DNA from 2 places in the Ensifer sp. ENS07 genome. Region 2 is predicted to be linked to the other one. Evidence: riboswitches for the same ligand, from Rfam matches in the RefSeq annotation. Region 2 holds a riboswitch; the other holds the start of a gene.
What was found. A riboswitch is a leader RNA that binds a small molecule or an ion and turns the genes downstream of it on or off. The one in region 2 is predicted to bind FMN.

Region 1 (14,544 bases), on a different contig from region 2:
GTCTCTATGCCGGGGTCTGGGAATCGACGCCCGGCAAGTGGCGGATCGTCTACGAGGAGTGGGAATACTTCCACATCCTCTCAGGCTATTCGATCGTCACGCAGGATGGCGGCGAAGCGGCGTATCTGCGCGCCGGCGACAGCATGATCCTGCGGCCCGGCTTTGAGGGCACCTGGGAGGTCGTGGAGACGACCCGCAAGGACTATGTCATCCGTCTGTGATCGCCGGGGCACCGGAGATCAGTCTTCGGTGCTCGTCACCAGACGAGGTCGAGGCGTTCCAGGCCGTGAAAATGGAACGCGTCCTTAACCTCGGGCTCGTTCTTCAGCCGCATGTTCGGCAGGCGCTGAAACAGGATAGGCAGCGCCAGATTGAGCTCCAGCCGGGCAAGCGGCGCGCCGATACAGAAATGCAGGCCCGCTCCGAAAGAGACATTGGCGCCTTCGTCGCGCGTCGGCCGGAACGCGTTCGGTCCGGTGAACTTCTTCGGGTCCACATTCGCCGCTCCGAGCAGCAGGCCGATCTTGTCGCCCTTTCGCAGAGTGACGCCTTCATCGAGTTCGATATCCGAGAGCGCATAACGCTGGAAAATATGCAGCGGTGCCGCAAAGCGCAGACACTCCTCCACCGTCAGCGCGGTTGCCGTCTCCGTAGCAAACAGGTCTTTCGCCGAAAGCCCGGATTGCAGGATTGTCTTCACCGCGTTGCCGATCTGGTGCACGGTCGCCTCGTGACCTGCATTGAGGAGGAGGGCGGTGGTCGAGACCAGCTCCGCCTCCGACAGCCGCTCGCCATCCTTTTCCGAGGTAATCATGTGCGTCAGCAGGTCGTCTGCGGGGGTGCGGCGCTTCTCGGCGATGATGCCGCGCAGATAGTAGGCAAAATCTGCGGAGGCTTGGTTAGCGTCGAGTTCGGTCTCGTAGCTCGGGTTGAAGACATACATCCGGACCATGCGATGCGACCAGTCGAGCAGATCGGGCGCCGCTTCGACGGGAATGCCGAGCATGCGGGCGATGATGGTCACGGGAAGCGTTTCGGCAAAGCTTTTCAGCAGTTCGACCTCGCCGTCATCGGCAAAGCCGTCGATGAGGGCATGCGACAGTTGCTCGATGTCCGGCCGCAGCTGTTCGATCTGCCGCGAGACGAAGGCCCGGTTGACGAGCGTGCGCAGCCGCGTGTGCGCCGGTGGTTCGAGTTCCAGCAGCGAATGCTCTTCGAGCGCGTCGAAATTCTTCAGATGCGGCTTCGGCAGCGGCAGGCCGAGTTCGTCGCGTGTCGCCACATGCAGTATCTGCCGGCCGAAGCGTCGGTCGCGCAAAAGCGCGTTCACCAGGTCGTAGCCGGCGAAATACCATTGCTGACGTTCCTCCCAGAAGAAGGCCGGGCACTGCGCATGGATCTCGGCATAGGCTGCGAGCGGATCACGGTAGAAGGCTGGATCGCGCGCGTTGATGGAAACGCGCCTCAGCGTGCGGTCGATGGAAATGGCAGGCATGGCAGCGGCTCTTCGCGGACTTCAATGGTCCCTATGTCTAAGGGAACCGCGGTTCGGCCGGCAAGGGCGGATATCGGCAGCCGCGGCCATCGGGGCGTTGACAGCACGTGCCATGGCGGCCAATCTCTGCTGGCTGCGTAGGGCGCATCGGCAGAGGGCTGAAAGGGCAACGCCCGCCTACGGAACACAGACCGTAGTTGCGCCCATGCCAAACCTTGAAAACCTGAAGAAGCAGGCGAAGCAATACCTCAGATGGCATCGCGACCAATACTATCCGGTCGCAGCCGAGATCAGGGCTGCCTTGCCGCGCTTCCGCGATCTTGACGACGAGACCATTCTCAAGTCGGAGTTCAAGCTCGCCGACGCGCAGGAACTGATCGCGCGTCAATCGGGGTTCGACAGTTGGCAGGCGCTCAAATCAGGAGCCCTGACAATGACCATGCAATCCAAACCCGCCACACCGCAGCCGGTGCTGCAATCGACAGCCGCGCAGTTGTTCGTTGCCGATATCAGCGCCGCGTGCGACTTCTTCACCGAGAAGCTCGGCTTTGCGGTCGATTTCGTCTACGGCGATCCGCCCTTCTACGGGCAGGTGATCCGGGACAATGCTCGGCTCGCTCTGCGTCTCGTCTGCGAACCCGTCTTCGTCGGCGACATCCGGGAGCGCGAGCACCTGCTTTCCGCCTCCATCGCCCTCGATACCGCCAATGACATCAAGCAATTGTTCCTGAGCTACCAGTCGGCCGGGGTCTTTTTTCACCAAACGTTGCGCACGGAACCCTGGGGCGCACGGACGTTTATCGTGCTCGATCCCGACGGAAATCTGATCCTGTTTGCAGGGCCGGCCGATTGAACGAAAGCGCGGGAAGGGGCGCCGGTAGCGCGCGTTTGCTGCCGGCGTCCGTATCTCCAGGCGTGCTATCCGCGGGGAACAAACTTCCGCTTTCCTCCCTTTTTCTGTGGCACCAGGCGACCTATTTGCGCATGATGCGGCCAGCAAGCAGGGAGCGGCATGGGAAAAAACCAGTCCAGTCTATCGGCGGGGATCGTCGCTGCGATCCGCAAGAGACGCCCCACCGTCGTTCATCGCGAAGCCGCGGTCAGCCGTGGCGATATCGTCATCGCCTCCTACAACATCCACAAATGCGTCGGCACCGACGGGCGCTTCGACCCCGGTCGTACCGCCAATGTCATCGGTGAGTTGGGCGCAGATATCGTCGCGCTTCAGGAGGCCGACCAGCGGTTCGGTGAGCGTGCCGGTCTGCTCGATCTCGAGCATTTGCGCCGCGAGGCACACCTTGTTTCGGTGCCGATTTCCGGCTTTTCGACCAAGGGGCATGGCTGGCACGGCAATGTCCTGCTGCTGCGTGAGGGCGCCGTTTCCGACGTGCGGCAGCTCAAGCTGCCCGGCGTGGAACCGCGCGGTGCGCTGGTCGTCGATCTCGATCTGAAAGTGGGGCCGCTGCGCATCATCGCCGCCCATCTAGGACTTCTGCGGCATTCGCGTGCCCAGCAGGCCGAGGCGATCCTCGAGGCAGCGTCCGACGCGAACGGGCGGCCGACGCTGCTCATCGGCGACCTTAATGAATGGCGGATGGGGCGGCGTTCATCGCTGTCCTTCCTCAGCCCGGTATTCGATCCGTCCCACGCGACGGTCGCCAGTTTTCCCTCACGCTTTCCCCTGTTGCCGCTCGACCGTGTGCTCGGAAACCCGCATAGCCTGGTGACGTCGGTCGCCGTGCACGATTCGCCGTTGGCGCGGATCGCCTCGGATCATCTGCCGGTAAAGGCCTCGATCGACCTGAAGGCGGCGCAGCCGGAACAAAGAGACGGCCGACGGGTCGAAGCCGGGCGTACGGGGGCGGCCTAAAGGCACGGGCGAGTTTTCGATGGGATCCTCTATCCTGTTCACCGTTGCCGCCATCCTCGGACTGGTTGTGGCGACGGTTCTCTATGTCTACGGCCGGTTCGGCCGCCGCCCGCACGGGCCGCCGTCAAGCGCACTCCCGCTGGCCGATGCCGGCACGGAGCTCGACCGATATGTGGCGCCGCTCGTTGCGGGGCAGGCGGGTGCCAATGGGGTGGCGCTTGTTTCCGATAATATCGAGGCCCTGGTGGTCAGAGCGCACGCAGCACGGCGCGCCGGACGCAGCCTCGACCTGCAGTACTACTACTGGAAGGGCGACCTGACCGGTCTTCTTCTCGCCCGCGAGATCCTGGCCGCCGCGGACCGTGGCGTGCGCGTCCGGCTGCTGCTCGACGACATCAATGCGGGCATCCATGACCGAATGTGCATCGCGCTCGACGCCCATCCCCATATCGACGTACGGCTCTTCAATCCGAGCCGGGCGCGCACCGACCGCTTTCGCCGCGGCTTCGAAATGGCGATCCGCGCCTTCAGCGCCACGCGCCGCATGCACAACAAGCTCTGGGTAGCCGACGGCCGCGTTGCGATAGCCGGCGGCCGCAACATCGGAGACGCCTATTTCGATGCCGCCGAGCTCTCCAATTTCCGTGACCTCGATGTCTGGATGGTCGGACCCGTGCTGGAGCAGGCGTCTGCCATGTTCGACCGCTACTGGAACAGCACATCCGTGCTCCCGATCGCGGCGCTGCGCACGCCGCGCAAGCAGTATCTGCCGGCACTGCGCGATTCCGTCGAAGGATTGGCGCGCACGCCGGCAGGCCGGTTCTATCTCGAGCGCGTCGACAAGGCGGTTGAAGAGGCGGAGATCTACCAAGGCACACGGCGGCTTCACTGGAGTTCCGAGATCCGTCTGGCATCCGATCCGCCGGAAAAGGCGCTGATGCAGCGGCGCCAGAACTGGCTGTTGCGCGAACTCTTTCCGCTGATCGAGGCAGCCACGCGGGACTTGCGGATAATCTCGCCCTATTTCATTCCCGGCGTTGCCGGCACGCGGGAACTCGCCGCCATTGTTTCGCGCGGCGCTCGCGTGGCGGTCCTGACCAATTCGCTTGCAGCGACCGACGTTGCCGCCGTTCACGGCGGTTATGTCAAATATCGCCGGAAGCTCATCCGGGCCGGCGTCGCGCTCTTCGAGTTGAAGGAGCAGGGCGATGTCGCCGAGGGACACCGCATGACATTGTTCGGACGCCGCAACGCGAGCCTGCACAGCAAGGCGTTCGTGGTCGATGGCCTGAACGGTTTTGTCGGCTCGATGAACTTCGATCCGCGCTCCGCTTCACTCAACACGGAAATGGGCGTCGTCTTTCAGGATGCGGCACTCGCCGGCGAACTGGCTTCCATGTTCGAGGAGGAAACTTCGCCGTCGATCAGCTACCGGGTCGACATCGAAGGATCGCGTCTTGTCTGGCGTGATCGCGCCAATGGCTCCGAGCGGCTGGTGCGCCACGAGCCGGACGCCAGCCTGGCAAGGCGCATGATCGCCGGGGTAATCCGTGTGCTGCCGATCGAGTCGCAGCTGTGAACAGCGCCCAGGTTCGCGGATTTCCCCTTCGTTTACCGATATCACCGAAGCCTGTGTGCAGAGTTTGCGTCCATGGCCTCAACCGAGGATATCGATGGAAAAATGTTCTATCGCCAACCATGTGTGGAGGACGGCCGAACTTCGAAGCAAAGCGGACCTTCGATTAAGCTTATCGAAGCTTCGCGACTTGAAGTGAAGGGTGTTGACACTCTATGTAGGAGCAGAAGGTAAATCCCGTGATTCCCGGTTCGCAAAGGTTTTGCGAACCCGATTGATGAAGGTTCGATATGAGAAATCCCGTTGATACCGCCCTGGCACTGGTGCCGATGGTTGTTGAACAGACCAACCGCGGTGAACGTTCCTACGATATCTTTTCGCGCCTTCTGAAGGAGCGCATCATCTTCGTGACCGGCCCGGTCGAAGACCAGATGGCAACGCTCGTCTGCGCCCAGCTTCTTTTCCTTGAAGCGGAAAACCCGAAGAAGGAAATCGCGCTCTACATCAATTCGCCGGGCGGCGTCGTCACGTCGGGCATGGCGATCTACGACACGATGCAGTTCATCAAGCCGGCCGTTTCGACGCTCTGCGTCGGTCAGGCCGCCTCGATGGGTTCGCTGCTCCTGGCCGCCGGCCACAAGGACATGCGTTTCGCGACGCCGAACGCGCGCATCATGGTTCACCAGCCCTCGGGCGGTTTCCAGGGCCAGGCCTCGGATATCGAGCGCCACGCCAAGGACATCCTGAAGATGAAGCGCCGCCTCAACGAGGTCTACGTCAAGCACTGCGGACGGACCTATGAAGAGGTTGAGCAGACGCTCGATCGCGATCATTTCATGAATGCGGACGAAGCTCTGAGCTGGGGCCTTGTCGACAAGGTTCTGACCTCGCGCGAAGAGATCGAGGGCGGCGAGCAGGCCTGATAACGCGCATTTGTGTCGGGATAGATGTAATTGTGACACAATTGTAATGGCTCAAGGGCTTTATCGACAGGGTAAAGCCGGTAATATGAACCATTAATGCTATGTTGGAATCTGTCAGCGTAGTGTTCGTTCGGAGTTGGGAGAGTCGTTGCGACTGCGTCGGGCGTTTACGCCTGGGGCGGTGAGTACTCCCGGAAGCCCTGTTTGAGGTTGAGGCTCAGGGCAAATTGAGTGGTCCGCGATACTTATCTTGAAAGTGTCCGGCGTGCTGGAAGGAAGTGGAAATGAGCAAGGTCAGCGGAAGCAACGGCGGTGACTCGAAGAATACACTTTATTGTTCGTTCTGCGGCAAGAGCCAGCACGAAGTCCGAAAACTGATTGCCGGACCGACCGTGTTCATCTGCGATGAATGCGTCGAACTGTGCATGGATATCATCCGCGAAGAGAACAAGACCTCGATGGTCAAGTCCCGCGACGGTGTTCCGACCCCTCAGGAAATCATCAAGGTTCTGGACGAATACGTCATCGGCCAGCAGCAGGCGAAGCGCATCCTGTCGGTCGCCGTTCACAACCATTACAAGCGCCTGGCGCACGCCGCCAAGGGAAGCGACGTCGAGCTTGCGAAGTCGAACATCATGCTGGTCGGCCCGACCGGCTGCGGCAAGACCTATCTCGCCCAGACGCTCGCCCGCATCATCGACGTGCCGTTCACCATGGCCGACGCAACGACGCTGACCGAAGCCGGTTATGTCGGTGAAGACGTCGAGAACATTATCCTGAAGCTGCTTCAGGCTGCCGACTACAACGTCGAGCGCGCCCAGCGCGGCATCGTCTACATCGACGAAGTCGACAAGATTTCGCGCAAGTCCGACAACCCGTCGATAACCCGCGACGTATCGGGCGAGGGCGTGCAGCAGGCGCTTCTGAAGATCATGGAAGGCACGGTTGCCTCGGTACCGCCGCAGGGCGGCCGCAAGCATCCGCAGCAGGAATTCCTGCAGGTGGATACGACCAACATCCTGTTCATCTGCGGCGGTGCCTTCGCCGGCCTCGACAAGATCATCTCCGCCCGTGGCGAGAAGACCTCGATCGGTTTCGGCGCAACGGTCCGCTCGCCGGAGGATCGCCGTGTCGGCGAAGTTCTGCGCGAACTGGAGCCGGAAGATCTCGTCAAGTTCGGCCTGATCCCGGAATTCATCGGTCGTCTGCCGGTTCTGGCGACGCTCGAAGATCTCGATGAAGATGCGCTGATCCAGATCCTGTCCGAACCGAAGAACGCTCTGATCAAGCAGTACCAGCGCCTGTTCGAGATGGAAGACGTCGAACTGACCTTCCACGAGGACGCGCTTCGCGAGATCGCGCGTCGGGCGATCGTGCGCAAGACCGGTGCCCGTGGCCTTCGCTCCATCATGGAGAAGATCCTGCTCGACACCATGTTCGAGCTGCCGACGCTCGAAGGCGTGCGCGAAGTGGTCATCTCGGACGAGGTGGTCAAGGGCGCTGCTCGGCCGCTCTACATCTACTCGGAACGGTCGGACGAAAAGACCAACGTTTCGGCCTGAGCGTCCTGAATTATCCTTTGAGAAGCCCGCCTCGTGCGGGCTTTTTCATGTCTGCTTCATGTGTTCACACTTAGCTGTTGAGACACCTGCGCCGGGGCGCAGATTTCACAATTCGATTGTTGCTAAAGTGCCGCAAACAACGCAATGATGTGACGATTCAATGAAGGACCTTAATGGTTGCGGTCCATGAGCTTGTAGTCCGTCGCAAGGTCCGCAACAGCATTGATGCGTAGTCAGAAGGACCCGGCCACTGTTTGTGGATGTCTGCGTCGAGCCTTGAAATGGACGCGGTCGCACTCCACTTTCATGTGGAAAATATGACAGCCGGGAGTGCCTGTAGGGCTCCCGGATACGGGCCCGAAATCGGGACGGAAAGGAAATGACATGACGAACAAAACGTCACCGGCGACTGAAAGCGCGACCTACCCGGTCCTGCCGCTCCGCGACATCGTAGTCTTCCCGCATATGATCGTGCCGCTTTTCGTCGGCCGCGAAAAATCGATCCGTGCGCTTGAGGAAGTCATGGGCACCGACAAGCAGATCATGCTTGCCACCCAGATCAACGCCACCGACGACGATCCGGAACCGTCCGCGATCTACGAAGTCGGCACAATCGCCAACGTTCTGCAACTGCTGAAGCTGCCCGACGGCACCGTCAAGGTACTGGTCGAGGGCCGCGCGCGCGCCAAAATCGACGGCTACACGCCGCGCGAGGAATTCTATGAGGCTGCGGCGCATAGCCTGAGCGAGCCGGAGGAAGATCCGGTCGAGATCGAGGCGCTCAGCCGCTCGGTCGTCTCCGAATTCGAAAGCTACGTAAAGCTCAACAAGAAAATCTCTCCCGAGGTCGTCGGCGTTGCCAGCCAGATCGAGGACTATTCGAAGCTGGCCGACACGGTTGCTTCGCACCTGTCGATCAAGATCGTCGAAAAGCAGGAAATGCTGGAGACCACCAGCGTGAAGATGCGCCTGGAAAAGGCGCTCGGCTTCATGGAAGGCGAGATCTCCGTCCTGCAGGTGGAAAAGCGCATCCGCTCGCGCGTCAAGCGCCAGATGGAGAAGACCCAGCGCGAGTACTACCTCAACGAACAGATGAAGGCGATCCAGAAGGAACTCGGCGACGGCGAAGACGGCCGCGACGAGATGGCCGAGCTCGAAGAGCGTATCGCCAAGACCAAGCTTTCCAAGGAAGCGCGCGAAAAGGCTGATGCAGAGCTGAAGAAGCTGCGCCAGATGAGCCCGATGTCGGCGGAAGCCACCGTCGTTCGCAACTACCTGGATTGGCTGCTCGGCCTGCCCTGGGGCAAGAAGTCGAAGATCAAGACCGACCTGAACCATGCCGAGGAAGTGCTCAACGTCGATCATTTCGGCCTCGACAAGGTCAAGGAGCGCATCGTCGAGTATCTCGCCGTGCAGGCGCGTTCGACCAAGATCAAGGGCCCCATCCTGTGCCTCGTCGGCCCTCCGGGCGTCGGCAAGACCTCGCTCGCCAAGTCGATCGCCAAGGCGACCGGCCGCGAATATGTGCGCATGGCGCTGGGCGGCGTTCGTGACGAAGCCGAGATCCGTGGCCACCGCCGCACCTATATCGGCTCGATGCCGGGCAAGGTCGTTCAGTCGATGAAGAAGGCGAAGCGGTCCAATCCGCTGTTCCTGCTCGACGAAATCGACAAGATGGGCCAGGACTTCCGCGGCGATCCGTCGTCGGCGCTGCTCGAGGTGCTGGATCCGGAACAGAACTCGACCTTCATGGACCACTACCTGGAGGTCGAATACGACCTGTCCAACGTGATGTTCATCACCACCGCCAACACGCTGAATATCCCGGCGCCGTTGATGGACCGCATGGAAGTGATCCGCATCGCCGGCTACACGGAAGAGGAAAAGCTGGAAATCGCCAAGCGGCATCTGCTGCCGAAGGCGATCCGCGACCACGCGCTGCAGCCGAAGGAATTCTCGGTCACAGACGGCGCGCTGATGGCGGTCATCCAGACCTACACCCGCGAAGCCGGTGTGCGTAACTTCGAACGCGAGTTGATGAAGCTCGCCCGCAAGGCCGTGACCGAGATCATCAAGGGCAAGGCCAAGAAGGTCGAAGTGAACGCTGCCAACATCAACGACTATCTGGGCGTTCCGCGCTTCCGCCACGGCGAAGCCGAACGTGACGATCAGATCGGTGTTGTCACCGGTCTCGCATGGACTGAGGTCGGCGGCGAGCTTCTGACGATCGAAGGCGTCATGATGCCCGGCAAGGGCCGCATGACCGTCACCGGCAACCTGCGCGACGTGATGAAGGAATCGATTTCCGCGGCGGCTTCTTATGTCCGCTCGCGCGCAATCGACTTCGGCATCGAACCGCCGCTGTTCGACAAGCGTGACATCCACGTGCACGTACCGGAAGGTGCGACGCCGAAGGATGGCCCTTCGGCCGGCGTCGCCATGGCAACCACGATCGTGTCGATCATGACCGGCATCCCGATCTCCAAGGATGTTGCAATGACAGGCGAGATCACGCTGCGCGGCCGCGTGCTGCCGATCGGCGGTCTGAAAGAGAAGCTCCTGGCAGCGCTGCGGGGCGGCATCAAGAAGGTGCTGATCCCGGAAGAGAACGCCAAGGATCTCGCCGAGATCCCGGACAACGTGAAGAACGCGCTCGAAATCATCCCGGTTTCGCGGGTGGGCGAAGTGCTCGAACACGCTCTGGTGCGCATGCCGGAACCGATCGATTGGGACCCGGCAAACGAGCCGGCAACCGTAGCACCGGTTGATTCGCAGGACGAAGCAGGCTCCTCCGTCGCCCACTGACGGGGGCTTGAAAATGGGTGCAGCCGGCTCGCGCGGCGCTCATTTTGCAGAAAAATTGGGAAGACCGGCCATTGGCCGGTCTTTTTTGTTGTAAAAGCGCCCTGCAAGCCTTGCATTCCAAGGGATTAGGCGCAATTGGGAAAGGCAAGACGCGGGCGAAGCGCAAGCCGCCGCGCCTTAAAACACAGTCGTTTCGAACCAATCTGAAAGGGGTGGAAACATGAACAAAAATGAGCTCGTGTCTGCCGTTGCTGAGAAGGCCGGACTTTCCAAGACCGACGCATCTTCTGCAGTTGATGCAGTTTTCGAGACCATCCAGGCTGAGCTGAAGAACGGCGGCGACATTCGCCTGGTCGGCTTCGGCAACTTCTCGGTTTCGCGCCGCGAAGCCTCGAAGGGCCGTAACCCGTCCACGGGTGCGGAAGTTGACATCCCGGCACGCAACGTGCCGAAGTTCACGGCCGGCAAGGGCCTGAAGGATGCCGTCAACGGCTGATGAGATTTGCTTGGCGGCCGGACACGAGGCCGGCAGTCCAGGTATTCGAGGGTTCGGCGCAAGCCGGACCCTTTCGCATTTTGGGGGCAGCCCTTGCGGGTGTCCGTCATTTGCTCTAGGGCTTGCCCATTCTCAGGGCGGGGTGAAAGTCCCCACCGGCGGTAAGGGCATGACAGCGCGGCGTCTTGGAGACGCGCGAAGGTGGCCCAAGCCCGCGAGCGCCTTTCCTCGATTTTTGGGGAGAGGGTCAGCAGATCCGGTGCAACTCCGGAGCCGACGGTCATAGTCCGGATGAAAGAGAATGGTCGCTGGCACGAAGGGCAGGGATGCCCGGCGTCGTGCCGTGCGCTCATGCGTCCTGATTTGTGTTTGGTCCGCTTTCAGGGTGCATGACATGAATCAGACTTCCCTCGGCTTTTCCTCCTCGCGCGCCATGGCCGGAGCCGGCTTCATGGTGTTGGCCGGGATCGCTTTCGCCGGCCTCAATGTCGTCACCCAATGGCTGACGATGAAGCTCGGTTTTCCAGCCACCGCCATGGCGTTCTGGCAATATGCCTTCGCCTTCCTCTTCTCACTGCCGTTTCTGCGACGCGTCGGGCTGTCGGCCATGCGCACCGACTATCCCTGGCGTCACGTCGCGCGCGTGGTGTTGGCCGCCTTCGGTGTGGGGGCCTGGGTCTCCGGTCTGGCGCACGTGCCGATCTGGCAGGCGATCGCGCTGGTCATGACCTCGCCGTTCTTCATCATCCTCGGCGCCCGCCTGTTTCTCGGCGAACGCGTCGGCGCGGCGCGTTGGGCCGCGACCGCGGTCGGTTTCGCCGGGGCGATGATCATTCTCGAACCGTGGTCGGACAGCTTCAGCTGGGCCGCCCTTTTGCCGATCCTATCGGCGCTGTTGTGGGGCGCTTCGTCGCTCATCACCAAGAGCCTCACAAGTATCGAGCGCCCCGAAACGATCACCGTATGGCTGCTTGTGCTTCTGACGCCGATCAACGGCGCCATCGCGCTTTCGGCCGGCTTCACCATGCCGGATGGGACAGCACTCGGCTTCCTGCTTCTCGCCGGGATACTGACCGTAGTCGCACAATATCTGCTGACGCTCGCCTATACTGTTGCCGACGCTGCCTACGTGCAGCCCTTCGACGATCTGAAGCTGCCGCTTAACGTCTTTGCGGGCTGGCTGGTCTTCGGTTACGCGCCGACAGGATATCTTTGGGTCGGCGCAGTGCTGATCCTTGGCGCCTCGCTGTTCATCATGCGCAACGAGATGCGGCGCGAGCGCGCCGCGCCTGCAACCGGAACGGTGTAAAACCCAAGCGTTGTCATTCGGCTGTCATCGGCATCGCGCAGAACCCCCATGTTTTCAGTGTTCGCACATGGGGGATTTCATGACCATCACTTCGCGCGTGACCGCGCTTGCGGCCGTTCTTCTTGCATCCGCAGCATTTCCTGCGGCGGCCGAGCCCGTCTTCAACCGCATTGCATCCTTTGCTGTTGCCGATAACCTGCCGGAAGGCGATGCGCGCAAGGCGCCGACATCTGCCGAAATCATCACGGCCAGCGAAGACGGCAACACGCTTGTCTATTCCGACAGCCCCGGCAAGCGCGTCGGCCTGATCGACATCACCGATGCCAAGGCGCCGAAGGCAGCCGGCACGGTCTCTTTTGACGGCGAGCCGACCTCGGTCACCATCGCCGGTGCAAAGGCACTCGTCGCGGTCAACACGCGCGAAAGCTACGTCAAGCCTTCGGGGCTTCTTGCGATCGTCGATCTGGCCTCGAAGAAAGTCGATGCGACCTGCGATCTCGGCGGCCAGCCGGATTCGATCGCCGTCAACAAGGACCGCACGCTGGCGGCCATCGCCATCGAGAACGAGCGCGATGAAGAGCTGAACGACGGCAAGATCCCGCAGATGCCGGCCGGCGACCTCGTCATCTTGTCTTTGAAGGATGGTGTTGCCGATTGCGGTTCGCTGAAGCGCGTGACGCTGACCGGTCTTGCCGAAATCGCCGGTGAAGACCCGGAGCCGGAATTCGTTTCCTTCAACGGCAAGGACGAGATCGCGCTGACGCTGCAGGAGAACAACCACATCGTCATCATCGACGGCAAGACAGGAACGGTGAAGACGCATTTCTCTGCCGGCACGGTCGACCTCAAGAACATCGACACCAAGCGCAACGGCGCGATTGCCTTCAAGGACGAGCAGCCGGGCCGCAAGCGCGAGCCCGACGCGGTGAAGTGGCTCGACGACAACCGCATCGTTGTTGCCAACGAAGGCGACTATGAAGGCGGTTCGCGCGGTTTCACGATCTTCGACACCACCGGCAAGGTGCTCTTCGAATCGGGCGCGAGCTTGGAGCATGCGATTGCCGCCATCGGCCACTATCCGGAGAAGCGCTCTTCGGCCAAGGGCGTTGAGCCCGAGGGCCTGGAAGCGGCGAAGTTCGGTGACGACAACCTGTTCTTCGTTCTGTCCGAGCGTGCCTCGATCGTCGGCGTCTACAAGGATACGGGCGCCGAGCCTGAGCTGCTGCAGCTCCTGCCGTCGGGCATCTCGCCGGAAGGCGCCGTCGCGATCCCCGCGCGCAATCTCTTTGCGACCGCAAACGAAGTCGATCTCGTCGAGGACGGCGGCGCGCGCTCGCACGTGATGATCTATGAGCGTGCCGAGGGCGAAGCGGTCTATCCGCAGATCCGCTCCGCCGAGAAGGATGGCCTGCCGATCGGCTTCGGCGCACTCTCCGGTCTCGCTGCCGTCGCCGACAAGCCCGGCTTCCTGCGCGCCGTCAACGATTCGGTCTACTCGTCGCAGCCCACGATCTTCACCATCGACGCCACCCAGAAGCCGGCGCTGATCACCGAAGCGCTCGCCATCACCCGCGATGGCGCACCGGCGCAGAAGCTCGACATCGAAGGCATCGCCAATGACGGGGAAGGGGGCTTCTGGCTTGCGTCGGAAGGCAACTCCGACAAGCTCTACAGCCACGCGATCTTCCACGTGAACAAGAAGGGCGAGATCAAGAAGGAAATCGCCCTGCCGGAAGCGCTGCGTGCCGGCGAAACCCGCTTTGGCTTCGAAGGCATCACCGTTGTAGGCGAAGGCGACGAGCAGACGCTGTGGATGGCGGTTCAGCGCGAATGGAAGGATGACGAGAAGGGCTTCGTCAAGCTCGTCTCCTACAACCTGAAGAGCGAAGAATGGGGCGCCGTGCGCTACCCACTCGAAAAGGCCGGTGACGGCTGGGTTGGTCTGTCGGAAATTTCCGTCCACGGCGACTATGCCTATGTCATCGAGCGCGACAACCTGATCGGTCAGGCTGCCAAGCTGAAGACGATCTATCGCGTTGCGCTCTCGGAACTGAAGCCAGCTGCCCTTGGCGGTGAACTGCCCGTCGTCAAGAAGGAAGAGGTTCGTGACCTCATTCCGGAACTGAAGGCGCTGAATGGCTACGTCGTCGACAAGGTCGAAGGCTTCACCGTCGATGCCGCCGGCAACGGCTATGTCGTCACCGACAATGACGGCGTCGACGACTCCTCTGGCGAAACCCTGTTCTTCTCCATTGGCGCCATCAACGCGATGTAAGCGTTACCGCCCGGAGAAAACGGGAGAGGCCGGGACATGACGTCCCGGCCTCTTTCTGTTTCGGCACTTGTGATTTGCGACGAGCGAGAACGCTCCTAGCGGGCGATCGCGATCTGCGCTGCCTCTTCGGCCTCATCCTTGCGCTTACGGATCTCGTCCGTCCGGTCGACCAGCTTGCCGACGATATCAAAGAGCGCGTCGAGTTCTTCGTCGTCGAGGGCCGAGAAGATCTC
Region 2 (14,544 bases):
AGGTGGTGGTCGTTGCCGGCACCACGGACGGATGCGCCTCGTTTCTCGCCACTGGCGCCGATCGACCGGGCGACGGCGTCAGCGCGCTCGGCACGACGCTGACAGTGAAGATGCTGTCCGACCGTCCGCTGTTTGCGCCGGAATACGGGCTCTACAGTCACCGCATCGGCGAGATGTGGCTCGCCGGCGGGGCGTCCAATACGGGCGGGGTGGTGCTGGCCGAGCATTTCTCGCCGGAGCGGATCGCTGCACTTTCGGCCGGGATCGATCCGGCCGTCGACACCGGGCTCGATTATTATCCGCTGGTGAAGCCCGGCGAGCGCTTCCCAATCGCCGATCCGGATTTCGCCCCGCGCATGAGCCCGCGGCCGGCCGATGACGCGACCTTCCTCAAGGCAATCTTCGAGGGCATCGCCGGCGTCGAGAGCCTCGCCTATCAGCGGCTGGCGTCGCTTGGCGGACCGGGGCTCCGATCGCTTCGCAGTGTTGGCGGCGGCGCCAAGAACGCGGCCTGGAGCGCGATCCGGGCGCGCAAGCTCGGCGTGCCGTTCCTGCCCGTCCTGTCCGAGGAGGCGGCGGCCGGCACGGCACGGCTGGCGCTGGCCGGTGCCAGAAAGGCTGGTGTGCTGTGACGTTTGCTCAAACGACTGCGATCGCGGGACTTGGCGAGATTGCCGATCGCTACGACGCCTTCCTGATCGATCAGTTCGGCGTGCTGCGCGATGGCCGCGGGCCCTATCCGGGTGCGGCCGAAACGCTGGTCAAGCTGAGGGATGCGGGAAAGCGCATCATCATCCTCTCGAATTCCGGCAAGCGCTCGGCGGAAAACGACCGTCGCCTCGTCGATCTCGGTTTCGTCGCGGGGAGCTGGGATTGGTTCCTGACCTCGGGCGAGGTCGCCTGGCAGATTCTCAGGCGGGAGGGCGAGGGTGCCACCGGTGGGCGGCGCAAGTGCCTGCTGATCAGTCGCGACGGTGACCTCTCGCCGCTGACGGGGTTAGACCTCGAACGCACGGCCAATGGTGCCGATGCCGATTTCGTGCTGCTCGCAGCGAGCGAGGGCGATGTCCATCCGCTTTCCCACTACGAGGCGCTTTTGGCGCCGGCCGCCAGACGCGGCGTGCCCTGTCTCTGCACCAATCCGGACAAGGTGATGCTGACCAAGGAAGGTACCGCCTTCGGCGCCGGGCGTATCGCCGAGCTCTACGAAGAGCTTGGCGGCGGTGTGCGCTGGATCGGCAAGCCCTTTGCCGACATCTATGCAGCCGCGCTGGAATTCCTCGGCCATCCGGATCCGACGCGTGTCTGCGCGATCGGCGACAGCATCGAGCATGACATTGCCGGTGCCGCGAGCGCGGGACTTCACTCGATACTGGTGACGACGGGGATCCTGGAGCGCGCCTCGGACGCGGAGCGCCGCAAGCTCTTTGCCGAACACGGCGCCAACCCCGATTTCATCCTTCCGAAATTTCTCTGGTAGCCGGGAGTAAGGTCGTGGCCTTCACGCTGTCGCTCAACACCAATCCGCTGGTCAACCGCTTCGCCGAGCCTGACGACCTGATCGACACGATCGCCGAGAAGATCCGCATCGGCTACGTTCAGCTCACCCACGAGTTCGTCAATCCCGGCTGGCCGGCGGCAACGATCGCCAAGACCGTCAGGCAGTTTCGTCGGGCGCTCGACCGTACCGGCGTGAAGATCACCTCCGGCATGACCGGCCCCTATGGTCGGCTCAATCATTTCGGCCATCCGGACCCGGATGTCAGGCGCTACTATGTCGACTGGTTCAAGACCTTCGCCGATATCTCCGCCGAACTTGGCGCCTCGGGCATGGGCACGCAGTTCGCGATCTTCACGCTTCGCGATTACGACGACCCGTCGCGGCGCGAGGCGATGATGCGGATCGCCATCGACTGCTGGCGCGAAGTTGCCGAGCACGGCAAGGCGGCGGGGCTCTCCTATGTCTTCTGGGAGCCGATGTCGGTCGGGCGCGAGTTCGGCCACACGATCGAGGAATGCCGTGCGCTCGACCGGCGGCTCGCCGAAGCCCACTTGCCGATCCCGATGAAGATGATGGTCGATATCGACCACGGCGACGTCACCTCCGACAACCCCGACGACATCGATCCCTATGCCTGGGCGGCGGCGTTCCCTGAGCGCTCGCCGATCATCCACATCAAGCAATCCTCGATGAACAAGGGCGGTCATTGGCCGTTCACCGCCGCCTATAACCGCGACGGCCGCATCACGCCGGATAAGCTGATCGGCGCAGTCAAGGCCGGTGGCGGCACCGACAACGAGATCTGCCTGGAGCTTTCCTTCCGCGAACGCGAGCCGACGGACCACAACGTCGTCGAGATGATCCGGGAGTCGGTCGAATTCTGGGAGCCGCATATCGATACGGGCTTCAATCGCACAGGAAAATCACACTGAAAGATCACAAAATCACGTTGTGCAAATTGAAATATCACAAATAGGTGTTATCTTCTCACGGTGAGCGTGGTTGAGGCTGCGCGTGATCGGGACCGAGACGATGAAGCCGGAAGACAGGCGACAGGCGATCATGGATGTGCTGATGGAGGCCGGAACGGCCTCCGTCGAAGACCTCTCCTTGCGCTTCGGCGTCAGCAAGATGACAGTGCATCGCGACCTCGACGACCTCGAGCAGGCGGGCCTCTTGCGCAAGGTCCATGGCGGCGCCTCGATCCAGTCGAGCCCGCAATTCGAAAGCGATTTCCGCTACCGCGAAAAGATCGCCATCTCCGAAAAGCGACGGATCGCCGAACATGCGGCGAGCCTGATCGAGCCGGGGCAGAGCATCCTCATCGACGACAGTTCGACCACCGGCGCGATCGCCGATTGCATCCGCGACATCCGGCCGCTGACGGTCATCACCAACAATCTCGGCGTGATCACCAGCCTCTCGGGTGCTGCGGGCATCAACGTCATCGCGCTTGGCGGTCAGTACAGCAAGAAGTTCAACGGCTTCTTCGGCATCGTCACCGACGAGGCGCTGCGGTCGCTGCGCGTCGATATCGCCTTTCTCTCCAGTTCTGCCATCGAAGGCACCACGGCCTTCCACCAGGACCAGGAGGTGGTGCAGGCCAAGCGCCTGATGGTGAAGGCGGCCAAGCGCAAATACCTCTTAGTGGACCACGACAAATTCGGGCGCTCTGCGCTCCATTTCCTGACCGGGCTCGATTCCTTCGACGCGGTGCTGACCGGCGCTGAAGTTTCGGCCGAACATGCCGCACCGCTCGAAGAGGCAGGCATCCGGCTGGTCAGGATCGACAATCTCAAGGAGAAAGCATGAGCAAGTCAGGCCTTTGGGTCGGCACCAGCTGGAAGATGAACAAGACGCTTGCCGAGGCGATGGTCTTTGCCGACGGCCTGGCGGCTGCCGACGCATCACGGGACGAGCGGATCCAGCGCTTTGTCATTCCGCCGTTCACGGCGGTGCGTGAGGTCAAGGCGCGACTTTCCGGCACCAGCGTCAAGGTCGGCGCGCAGAACATGCATTGGGACGATGCCGGCGCCTGGACCGGCGAGGTGTCGCCGCTGATGCTTGCGGATTGCAACCTCGATGTGGTCGAGCTCGGCCACAGCGAGCGGCGCGAGCATTTCGGCGAGACTGACCGCACCGTCGGCCTGAAGACGGCAGCCGCCGTGCGCCATGGTCTGGCGCCGCTGATCTGCATCGGCGAGACGCTTTCCGAGCGCGAAGCGGGCGAGGCGGATCAGGTGCTGAAGCGCCAGGTCGAAGGCGCGCTGGCACTTCTCGAAGGCGCGGCGAAGAAGGCGACGATCCTGCTGGCCTACGAGCCGGTCTGGGCGATCGGCGTCAACGGCATTCCGGCGACGGCTGACTATGCCGACGAGCGCCACAAGCGCATCGCAGAGGTGGCGGAAGCCGCCCTCGGCCGTCGCGTGCCGGTGCTCTACGGCGGCAGCGTCAATCCCGGCAATTGCGAAGAACTGATCACCCAGGCGCATATCGACGGCCTCTTCATCGGCCGCTCCGCCTGGGACGTCACTGGCTATCTCGACATTCTGCAGCGTGTCGCCAAGGCGATCTGAGCCCCCAGCCGTTGCAGCTCAAGAAGAAGGAAAGGAACAATCATGAAGATTGCAATCGGAGCCGACAGCGCCGGCAAGCCCCTGCTGGATGTCATTGCCGCCCATCTCGGTGGCCGCAGCGACGTGGAAGTCGTGGATCTCAGCCAGTCCGGCTTCTATGCGGACCTCGCACAGAACCTGGCGCAGCAGGTTGTCGAGGGCAAGCATGACCGCGGCATCCTGTTCTGCGGTACCGGCATCGGTGTATGCATCTCGGCCAACAAGGTGCCGGGCATCCGCGCGGCGCTGACGCACGACACCTATTCGGCCGAGCGGGCCGCCAAGTCGAACAACGCCCAGATCATCACCATGGGCGCCCGCGTCATCGGTCCGGAGCTTGCAAAGTCGATCGTCGACACCTGGCTCGCGTCCGAGTTCGACCCGAACGGCTCTTCGGCCGGCAATGTCGAGGCGATCAATCGCCTGGATGCCGCAAGAGCCGGTTGAGGAAAGGGGCGGGCGGCTTGCCGTCTGCATCCGGTTCCCGGTTCAAGGCCTACCTTATCTCGCGATGCCGTTGATCCTCCCTCAGGCATCGTGACGACGCGCCCGGCAGCGATGCCGGGCGTTTTCATGTCCGGTCTCCCGCTTCGCCTTGACGAAGCTTCTGCAAATATTTGAATATTCTTGCGGATCGTCAATTGAAGGGCGTAGCCGCATGAGTGAAACCACCCCGACCGAGCCGCATCAAAGCGCGCACCACCATGTGGCGCGCATGAGCGGTCGCGACACGCATGAACATCACAGGACGGCGACGACGCTCGAACTCTTGTTCGACCTGACCTTCGTCATCGCCTTTAGCCTGGCGGCTTCGCAGCTTGCTCATTTCCTGGCCGAAGGGCACTTCTTTTCCGGCCTCTTCGGCTTCGCGCTTGCGACCTTCTCCATCTGCTGGGCCTGGATCAATTTCAGCTGGTTTGCCTCCGCCTACGACACGGACGACTGGGTATTCCGCATCGTCACCATGGTGCAGATGCTCGGCGTGCTGATCCTTGCGATCGGCCTGCCGCCGATGTTCGAATCGATCGACAAGGGTGAGCATCTCGACAACGGCATCATGGTGCTCGGCTATGTCGTCATGCGGGTGGCAATGCTCTTCCAATGGCTGCGCGCCAGCCAGCAGAACCCGGCACGACGGGATGCCTGCATGGCCTATGTCAAAGCAATCAGCCTCGCCCAGCTCGGCTGGGTCGTTCTGATCTTCTTCGATTTCTCGCTGCTGGTGACCTTCGTCATGGTCGTGGGGCTGACGGCGATCGAGATGGTCGGCCCCTATGTCGCCGAGATGCGCTACGGCGGAACGCCCTGGCATGCCCATCACATCGCCGAGCGCTACGGGCTGCTCGCGATCATCGCGCTTGGGGAAGGGGTGGTCGGCACGGTCGCCTCAATCTCCGCCGTGGTCGAAGGGCAGGGCTGGAACCTCGATGTCGCGCTCGTCTGCCTCGCCGGTACGGGGCTCACCTTCGGCATGTGGTGGATCTATTTTCTGCTGCCGAGCGCCGAGATCCTGCACCGGCACCGTCAAAAACGCTCCTTCGTCTGGGGCTACGGCCACATGCCGATCTTCGCCTCGATTGTCGCGACTGGCGCCGGCCTGCATGTGGCGGCCTATTACATCGAGCACAAGGCGCATATCGGCTCGGTCGCAACGGTGCTGACCGTTGCGGTGCCCGTCGCGTGCTACATCGGGCTGCTCTATGCGATGTACGCCTATCTTATGCAGCAGGTGGAGCGGTTGCATCTCTGGCTGCTCGCGGGCACGGCAGTGGTGCTGGCCGCGTCAGTGGTCGCGGCCATGGCCGGGCTCGACATGGCCAAGTGCCTGATCATCCTGATGCTCGCGCCCGTCGTCACCATCGTCGGCTACGAGGTGGCGGGGCACCGGCACCGCGTGGCGGCACTGGATCGCAGCCTGCGCAAGAACGAGGCCGCGCATTGATTTTGCGAGTCGAAACAGTGCGTTGCCGGCTCAAGCTGGTGAGCCGATTCAGGTGGTTCAGAGGTTGATTCAAGCGCAGCGTTTGGCGCTGTTCGCCCCTGCCGCCGCCCCCTCACGCTAGCCTTCTCCCCGTAGGCGGGGAGAGGGAACGAGAACTGCCTCGGAGTTTGTGATGGACCCGAGTGGAAGGCCGTTCTCGGTAGCCCGGGGAGAGAGTTTGCGCGACAAGGGTGCCGCTTGTGTCCTTCTCGCCGCCCGCGGGGAGAAGGTGGCCGGCAGGCCGGATGAGGGGCATTCCCCTCACCGGGCGGATGAGGGGCAAGCCTTCACCGGGCGGATGAGGGGCAAGCCTTCACCGGGCGGATGAGGGGCAAGCCTTCACCGGGCGGATGAGGGGCGAGCCTACCTCAACCGCATCTCGCCGATCAGGCGTTGACGAGCGCCAGCTTGGCGCGGGCGTCGAGGATCTGGGCGCAGGCGTTGGCCGCCTCCGTACCCTTGGTAACGAAGTGCTCGCGGAAGAAGGCGATCAGCGGTTCGCTTTCCTGGAAATTGTGCGGCGTCAGTACGGCGGAAAGCACCGGCACACTGGTGTCAAGTTGCACGCGCATCATGCCGTCGAGCACGGTGCCGGCGACGAAATCGTGGCGGTAGATGCCGCCGTCGACGACGAAGGCGGTGCCGAGGATCGCGGCATAGCGGCCGGTCTTGGCCAGCGTCTGCGCATGCAGCGGGATCTCGAGCGCGCCGGGCACGTCGAAGATCTCGACGTCGGCTGCCGAGCCGCCAAGCTTCGTCCATTGCGTGACGAAGGCATCGACGCAGCGGTCGACGATATCGGCATGCCAGCGGGCACGAACGATCGCGATCTTGGCGGCGGGGTGGGAAAGAATGGTCATGGTCTCAAGCCTTTCAGGGTTTGGCGTTTCCAATGATCCCGTCGGGCGAACATGCATGCGCGCGAGGTCCCGTCGCGGGGACCCACGTTGCTGCTTGCTCTCTTCCATCCGGACTGTGACCGTCGGCTCCGGATTCTGACCGGATCTGCTGACCCCCAGGGCGAAACCCTGAGGCGCTCGCGGGCTTCGGCCTTTCGGCCGCTACCGCCGGTGGGGAATTTCACCCCGCCCTGAGAACAACGCGACTATATAGCGCGACCGCGCGCGGTCAAACGCACGGTGCGACGAAAATGCCAGAAATCACGACAGATTTTTCCAGTGTTTGGAGCCATCGGAAGAAATCGTTCCGATGGCTTCCAATCCGCTTACTCGCGGATGACCAAGAGGTCCTTGGCGGCAAAGCGCAGCGTGACATTGTCGCCGGAAACCGGCGGGGCCACACCCGGATTGTTGAACATGTCGAAGGAGATGACGTCGCCGCCGACGCGAAGGCGCGTGCGGATGACCGAGCCGAGGAAGCTCGTCGAGACGACCTCGCCGGAAAGCGACGTGTCGCCCGTGGCGCCCTCGGCGATCGAGCCCGCTTCGGGACGAAGCGCCAGCGAAATGCTGTCGCCGCCCTTCATGCCGGCAATCGGATCCTTCAGCGCGATCTGCTGGTTGCCGATCGTGACGGCACCCGCGGCCGGGTCCGCGACCTTGCCTTCGATGATGCTGAGCGTGCCGACGAAGGAGGCGACGAAACGCGTTGACGGCGTGTTGTAGATCTCGAAGGGGGTGCCGATCTGGTCGGCGCGGCCGGCATTCATGACGACGATGCGATCGGAGATCGACAGCGCTTCTTCCTGGTCATGGGTCACGAACACGGTGGTGATGCCGAGCTGTTGCTGGATCTGCCGGATTTCCTCGCGCAGCGACACGCGGATCTTGGCGTCGAGCGCCGACAGCGGCTCGTCGAGCAGCAGCACCTGCGGCTTGACCGCAATGGCGCGGGCAAGCGCAACGCGCTGCTGCTGGCCGCCGGAGAGCTGGTAGGGGAAGCGGTCCGCCAGGTGCTCGAGCTTGATCAGCCCGAGCATCTGCTTCACCCTCGCGTCGATCTCCGACTTGTCTGTACCTGCGACCTTGAGGCCGAAGGCGACGTTGTCATGCACGTTCATGTTGGGAAACAGCGCATAGGCCTGGAACACCATGCCGATGTTGCGCTGGTTGGGCTTCAGCGAGTTCTGGTCGCGGCCGTTGATGACGATCTTGCCGCTGGTCGGGCTTTCGAAGCCGGCGATCATGCGCAGGACCGTGGTCTTGCCGCAGCCCGATGGCCCGAGGAACGAGACGAACTCGCCCTTTTCGATGTCCATGTTGAAATCGTGCACGACGTGAACCGGGCCGAAGGACTTCTTGATGCTGGTGAGTGACAGGAAACTCATGGGTGCGGTCCTCAGGCCTTAGGAGGCGCGCTTTTTTGAAAGCGCGAGACGAGCTGGATGAGGCCGAGGCAGCCCCAGGTGATGCCGAATGCAATGACGGCGAGTGCGGCCGGTTCATAGGCGCGGTTGGCGCCCAGGAGCTGCATGTAGGGGCCGAAAGCCGGGCGGTTGAGCAAGGCCGCCATGGTGAACTCGCCGATGACGATGGCAAAGGTCAGGAAGGCGCCCGAGAGCACGGCGACGAGCACGTTCGGCAGAATGATCTTGGCAAGGATCGTCGTCCATCCGGCGCCGAGGCTTTGGGCAGCCTCGGTCAAGGTGGCGACGTCGATGGTGCGAAGGCCGGTGTCGACCGCGCGGTACATGTAGGGCAGCGCAAGCGTCGCATAGCCGAACATCAGGAGGATGTTGGTGCCGGTGAGCGAGCCCGTCAACGGCAGCCAGCTCGAGGTGTTGTAGAGCCGGATGTAGCCGAAGACGATGACGATCGCTGGGATGACCAGCGGCAGCAGCGTGATGAACTCGATGACGGGGCGCAGCCGCGGCAGCTTGAGGCGGACCCAGTAGGCTGTCGGCACGACGAGCAGAACACCGAAGAGGATGGTGAACAAGGCCTGCAGCACCGAGTAGGTGAAGGTCTCCTGGAAACGCGGGTCGGCGAAGACCTTCTGGTAAGCGTCGAAGGAGTATTCGCCGCGGCGCATCTTCAAGGAGAAGTTGGTCATGCCGATGAGCGGCAGGGTGAAATAGAGGAGGCCGAAAACGAGGGCTCCCCAGGCCCAGATCTTCTTCATTTCAGCCACCTTTCGCTGCGGCTGCGCAGCCAGATGTAGATCGCGTTGGCGATACCGGTGACGACGATCATGCCGAAGGCGAGCGCGTAACCGAGATGCGGGTTGCCGAGCACGTCGCCGCGGATCTGGGCAAAGAGCAGGATCGGCACGATCGAGAGCGACGAGCCGGTGAGTGCGATCGCGGTCGCAACGGCGCCGAAGGCATTGGCGAAAAGCAGCGCCAGCGTGCCGAGCAGCGACGGAAGCAGGATCGGGAAGGCGACCATGCGCCAGTATTGCAGGCCGGTGGCGCCGAGGATCTCGGCGGCCTCGCGCCATTCGCGCTTCAGGCCGTCGAGTGCCGGCGTGATGATCAGGATCATCAGCGGGATCTGGAAGAACAGATAGGTGACCGTCAGCCCCCAGAAGGACAGCAGGTTGAAGCCGAGCATCCGGAGGTCGAGCCCGAAGTTCGAGCGCAGGAAGACGGTGACGATGCCGACAGGTCCAAGCGTCGCGAGAAAGGCAAAGGCGAGCGGTACGCCGGCAAAGTTGGAGGCGACGCCGGAGAAGGTCAGGAGCGGTCCGCGGATCCCCTTCGGCAAGCCGCCGAAGACGATGGCGGACGCCATGGCAAAGCCGATCAGGCAGCCGAGAAGCGCCGAGGCGATGCTGATCTTGATGGAGATCCAGTAGGCAGCCAGAATCGAGGGCGTGAACAGGCCGCGGATGTTGTCGAGCGTGAAGCTGCCATCGGGCGTCTGAAACGCGCCGACCACGATCTTCATCGTCGGCAAAAGCAGGAACAGCGTCACGAAGGCGGCAAAGGGAAGAATGCCCAGCCAGTGAAGCGGTAGGCGACGCGCCGGCGGGCTGGCGTCGGGTTTAGCAGATGACATTCCGTTCGCGCCCCTGAAGCCGCGTTTTCCACGCGGGCGTTATCGATTGTTGCAAGCAAGAAGCGGGAAACCGACGAAGCCGCGCACGGCTCCCAGATCTCGCTCCAAGGACTTGAATTTCTTACGAATAACCTATGCGCCCCGACCGGAAAACCGGTCGGGGCGACATGTCTGTGGAAAGGCTTACTGAACGTTCGCGCCGACGACGGAATCCCAGCCGCCGGTGACGGCAGCCTTGTTGGCGTCGACTTCTTCGAGCGTCGGGAAGTAGGCCTTCTCGTAAGCGGCTGCCGGCGGCAGGGCGTCGATCAGCTCCTGGGGAACCTTGCCGGCCTTGACCATGGCGTTGAAGCGGGTCGGGTGGCAGAAGCCCTTGAGCCAGCCGAGCTGACCTTCGTCGGAGTAGAGGTGCTCCATCCACAGCTTCGCTGCGTTCGGGTGCGGCGCGTAGGCGGAGATGCCCTGAACGTAGACGCCGGCGAGAACGCCGCTGGCCGGAACGACGACTTCGGTCGGCGGGTTGCCGTTGAGCGTCTTTGCCCAGCCGAGCGCGTTGTAGTCCCAGGCAACGACGATCGGGGTCGAGCCCTGGGCGAGCGTGCCCGACTTGCCGATAACCGGAACGAAGTTGCCGGCCTTGTTCAGTTCGGCGAAGTAGCCGAGACCAGCTTCACCAGCTTCCTTGCCGGACTTTGCACCCTTGGCGAGGCCAGCGGCGAGAACGCCGAGGATCGCCTGGTTCGAGGCGCGGGGGTCACCGGCGAGAGCAACCTGGCCGGCATATTCCGGCTTCAGCAGATCAGCCCAGTCCTTCGGTGCGTTCTGGACGAGGTCCTTGTTCACGAGGAAGGACATGACGCCGTAGTAGTCGCCGTACCAGTAGCCTTCGGCGTCCTTGACGCTGTCCGGGATCTCGTCCCAGGTGGAGACCTTGTAGGGCTGCAGCAGGCCTTCGGCCTTCATCTGCGGGCCGAAGGCGAGACCGACGTCGACGACGTCAGGAGCCTGCGGGCCCTTGTTGTCCTTGTTGGCCTTGACGGCTTCGACTTCGTCGGCCGAGCCTGCGTCCGGGTTCAGTTCGTTGACCTGGATTTCCGGATACTTGGCCTTGAAGGAAGCGATGACGTCGCCGTAGCCGCACCAGTCGTGGGGCAGGGCGACGGTCGTCAGCATGCCTTCCTTCTTGGCGGCTTCGATGAGCTCGGCGCTCGGTTCGGCAGCGGCGATTGCCGTCGTCGCCAGGAAAATGGCGGTGGAGAGTGAAAGCAGGCGTTGGGTTTTTGAAATCACTGGAGTTCTCCTTATGGGTTTAGTCAAATTCGTGGGGTTTCAGTCGATTTCGGCGAAGCTGTTAAAGAGATGCGATGAAAGTAATGTGACAGGGGTTTATCCGTTCGCGCCGCGTATGTCGTTGGAAGAACATTTCTTTTTTGGCTTCGGCGGGCCACTGTCGCATAACTGCATGAAATCCTGTGAACGTGTCGGCGAATTCTCCTAGACCGGTTTGCGAAAGATGCGGGTGGAATCGAACAGGCCCTCGAGCGTCTTCATCCGATCCCGGGTTTCGTCCCAGTTCGAACTCTGAACGGCCTCGATCAGGGCCTCGATCAAGAACAGGATGACGACGGAGCTGTCCCAGGCGGACGGCACCTCGATCTGCGAGCGAAACACCCTTGAGGCGGACTTGGCGACCGGTGAACTCCAGCGATCGGTAAAAAGGATGATCTCGACACCCCGCTCGCGGGCGGATTTGGCAAGCGTCACCATCTCCTGCTCGTAGCGGCGAATGTCGAAGAGAATCAGTACGTCGCCCTGGCGCATGTCGAGCACGTAGTGCGGCCAGGCGCTGGCATTGGTGGCGATTTCGGTGACCCCCGGCCGAATGACCTGAAGGTGGGTGAAGAGATAATCGGCGAGCGAGCGGGTGATGCGGCCGCCGAGCAGATAGATGCTGCGCTTGCGGTCGGCGATCAGCGCGGCCGCCTCGTCGAATTCCTGCGGCTCGATCTGGGTCAGCGTCTCGCGCAGATTGCTGGTGATCGCGTCGGCAAAGCGGTTGAGCGTGTGGGTGCCGGGTGCATTGGCAGCCCAGCGGTCGTGCTTGGTGATCGGATTGGAAATCGTCGCTTCCAATTCCTGATGCAGCCTTGCCTGGAAATCCGGAAAACCGCGGAAACCGAGCTTCTGCACCATGCGGGCGACCGTCGGTGTCGAAACGCCGGCGTTCTCGGCAACCGTGGTGATCGAACCGAGTCCCGAAACGGGATAATTGTCGAGAAGCGTCTCCGCCAATTGCTTCTCCGCGCGGGTCAGCACGGTGAAGTGGGCGTTGATCACATCCGACACGGTGGTGGACGTCGCCTTGCTGCTCAAATTGTCTCCCCTGAACCGATCTTAAGCCGGTTTGTGACAGATTAAACATCGCTGTCACAATTGGAGTCAATCGCAATTTTGAAGAGATCGTTTCAGATTTTGATTGACATGCGTCATCCTCTGAAGAATTCTTTTCATTAACGAACGTCTAACGGGGCAAGAGGGGATGCCGGTGTTGACGCGACTTTTGACCGAAGCAGATGGCGATCCGGTTGCGATCGAGAACGCCGCAGGCAAGGGCGATATTGTGCTCGTCTGCGAGCATGCCTCGCGCCTCGTTCCCGAACGCCTGGGCACGCTTGGCCTCAGCGAACAGGCGCTCGAAAGTCATATTGCCTGGGACCCGGGTGCGCTTGCGGTTGCCAAGCTGCTCGCAACAAAGCTCGACGGGTCCCTGATCTACCAGCGCTTCTCCCGCCTTGCCTATGACTGCAACCGCCCGCCGGAAGCGGATGCGGCGATGCCTGCTGTCAGCGAGGTCTACGAGATCCCGGGAAACCGGACGATGTCGGCCGACGAGCGCCAGGCGCGGGTCGACGAGATCTATCGGCCGTTCCACGATGCCGTCGCCCGGTTCGTATCCGACCGCAAGGCCGCGGGGCGCCCGCCTGTTCTCGTGACGATGCACAGTTTCACGCCCGTCTATTTCGGCAAGCCGCGCGCCGTCGAAGTCGGCGTGCTTCACGATGCCGACAGCCGGCTGGCCGACCATATGCTCGCGACCGCCACCAAGGGGCAGGTTGCCTATGACATCCGGCGCAACGAGCCCTATGGGCCGGCCGACGGCGTTACCCATAGCCTGATCGAATATGGCGTCCACAACGGACTGCCGAATGTGATGATCGAGATCCGCAACGATCTCATTCGCAATGACATCGGCCAAAGGGTCATGGCCGATTACCTGGAAGGGCTGCTGCGCAAAGGCGCTGCGGCTGTTTCAGCACAATAAAAGACCCTGGGGAGCGGCGTTGCCGCGGTCCTGTTCCGGCCAACCGGGGCAGGTGGTTGATGGGACCCTGCCGCAATGGGGCGGTGTGGTCTGAAGAAATCAGGGGAAGAAAAATGTCGGACTACAGTGATTCAGACAAAAAGCAGGACATGAGCGTCCTGCACTCGATGGGCTATGCCCAGGAGCTCGAGCGGCGCATGAGCCAGTTCTCGAACTTCGCGGTGTCGTTCTCGATCATCTGCATTCTTTCGGGCGGCATCAACTCGCTCGCCCAGGCGACCGCCGGCGCGGGGGGCGCCGCGATCGGCATCGGTTGGCCGCTTGGCTGCTTCATCTCCTTGGTTTTCGCCGTTGCCATGGCACAGATCAGCTCGGCCTATCCGACGGCGGGTGGCCTCTATCACTGGGGTTCAATCCTCGGCAACCGCTTCACCGGCTGGCTGACAGCATGGTTCAACCTGCTCGGTCTCGTCACCGTTCTCGGTGCGATCAACGTCGGCACCTATTATTTCTTCATGGGTTCCTTCGGCACGCCCTATTTCGGCCTCGCCGATACGACTCTGACGCGCATCGTCTTCCTCGCCATCATCACCGGCGGGCAGGCGCTGGTAAACCACATGGGCATCGGGCTGACAGCCAAGCTCACCGACTTTTCGGGCTACCTGATCTTCGCGACGTCGATCCTGCTGGCGCTCGTGTGCCTCGTCGCAGCCGACAGCTACGACATCGCCCGTCTCTTCACCTTCTCCAACTACTCCGGTGAAGCCGGCGGCAACGTGTGGCCTCAGACCTCGGGCACCTGGGTGTTCCTGCTCGGCCTGCTCCTGCCGATCTACACGATCACCGGCTATGACGCTTCGGCGCACACCTCCGAAGAGACGGTCAAAGCCGCCCATTCGGTGCCGCGTGGCATGGTCTCGTCGGTGCTCTGGTCGGCGCTTTTCGGCTATATCATGCTGTGCTCGTTCGTGCTGATGATCCCGAACATGGATGAAGCCGCCAAGCAGGGCTGGAACGTGTTCTTCTGGGCGATGGATGCGCAGGTGCACCCCATCATCAAGGACATCCTCTATCTCGCCATCCTCGTCAGCCAGTGGCTGTGCGGCCTGGCAACGGTGACCTCGGTGTCGCGCATGATCTTCGCGTTTTCGCGTGACGGCGGCCTG

Region 1: it holds a riboswitch for FMN, as region 2 does, so the genes downstream of both, IB277_RS04340 (DMT family transporter) here and IB277_RS11195 (6,7-dimethyl-8-ribityllumazine synthase) in region 2, are expected to answer to the same signal.

Annotation. Positions count from the first base shown of each region.
Region 1 covers NZ_JACVBE010000001.1:853,854-868,397, forward strand. The annotation lists gene IB277_RS04295 (cupin domain-containing protein) at 1-221, shown strand, start outside; gene IB277_RS04300 (cytochrome P450) at 257-1,495, opposite strand; gene IB277_RS04305 (VOC family protein) at 1,701-2,348, shown strand; gene IB277_RS04310 (endonuclease/exonuclease/phosphatase family protein) at 2,508-3,365, shown strand; gene IB277_RS04315 (phospholipase D family protein) at 3,385-4,944, shown strand; gene IB277_RS04320 (ATP-dependent Clp protease proteolytic subunit) at 5,232-5,864, shown strand; gene clpX (ATP-dependent Clp protease ATP-binding subunit ClpX) at 6,149-7,426, shown strand; gene lon (endopeptidase La) at 7,811-10,231, shown strand; gene hupB (DNA-binding protein HupB) at 10,452-10,727, shown strand; FMN riboswitch at 10,852-11,034, shown strand; gene IB277_RS04340 (DMT family transporter) at 11,122-12,036, shown strand; gene IB277_RS04345 (esterase-like activity of phytase family protein) at 12,104-14,311, shown strand; gene IB277_RS04350 (MarR family winged helix-turn-helix transcriptional regulator) at 14,407-14,544, opposite strand, start outside.
Region 2 covers NZ_JACVBE010000002.1:824,165-838,708, reverse strand. The annotation lists gene IB277_RS11230 (FGGY-family carbohydrate kinase) at 1-632, shown strand, start outside; gene IB277_RS11225 (TIGR01459 family HAD-type hydrolase) at 629-1,480, shown strand; gene IB277_RS11220 (sugar phosphate isomerase/epimerase) at 1,495-2,433, shown strand; gene IB277_RS11215 (DeoR/GlpR family DNA-binding transcription regulator) at 2,534-3,313, shown strand; gene IB277_RS11210 (triose-phosphate isomerase) at 3,310-4,077, shown strand; gene IB277_RS11205 (RpiB/LacA/LacB family sugar-phosphate isomerase) at 4,120-4,563, shown strand; gene IB277_RS11200 (low temperature requirement protein A) at 4,775-6,058, shown strand; gene IB277_RS11195 (6,7-dimethyl-8-ribityllumazine synthase) at 6,484-6,957, opposite strand; FMN riboswitch at 7,050-7,199, opposite strand; gene IB277_RS11190 (ABC transporter ATP-binding protein) at 7,323-8,384, opposite strand; gene IB277_RS11185 (ABC transporter permease) at 8,396-9,178, opposite strand; gene IB277_RS11180 (ABC transporter permease subunit) at 9,175-10,056, opposite strand; gene IB277_RS11175 (ABC transporter substrate-binding protein) at 10,240-11,346, opposite strand; gene IB277_RS11170 (MurR/RpiR family transcriptional regulator) at 11,551-12,429, opposite strand; gene IB277_RS11165 (N-formylglutamate amidohydrolase) at 12,605-13,378, shown strand; gene IB277_RS11160 (amino acid permease) at 13,492-14,544, shown strand, end outside.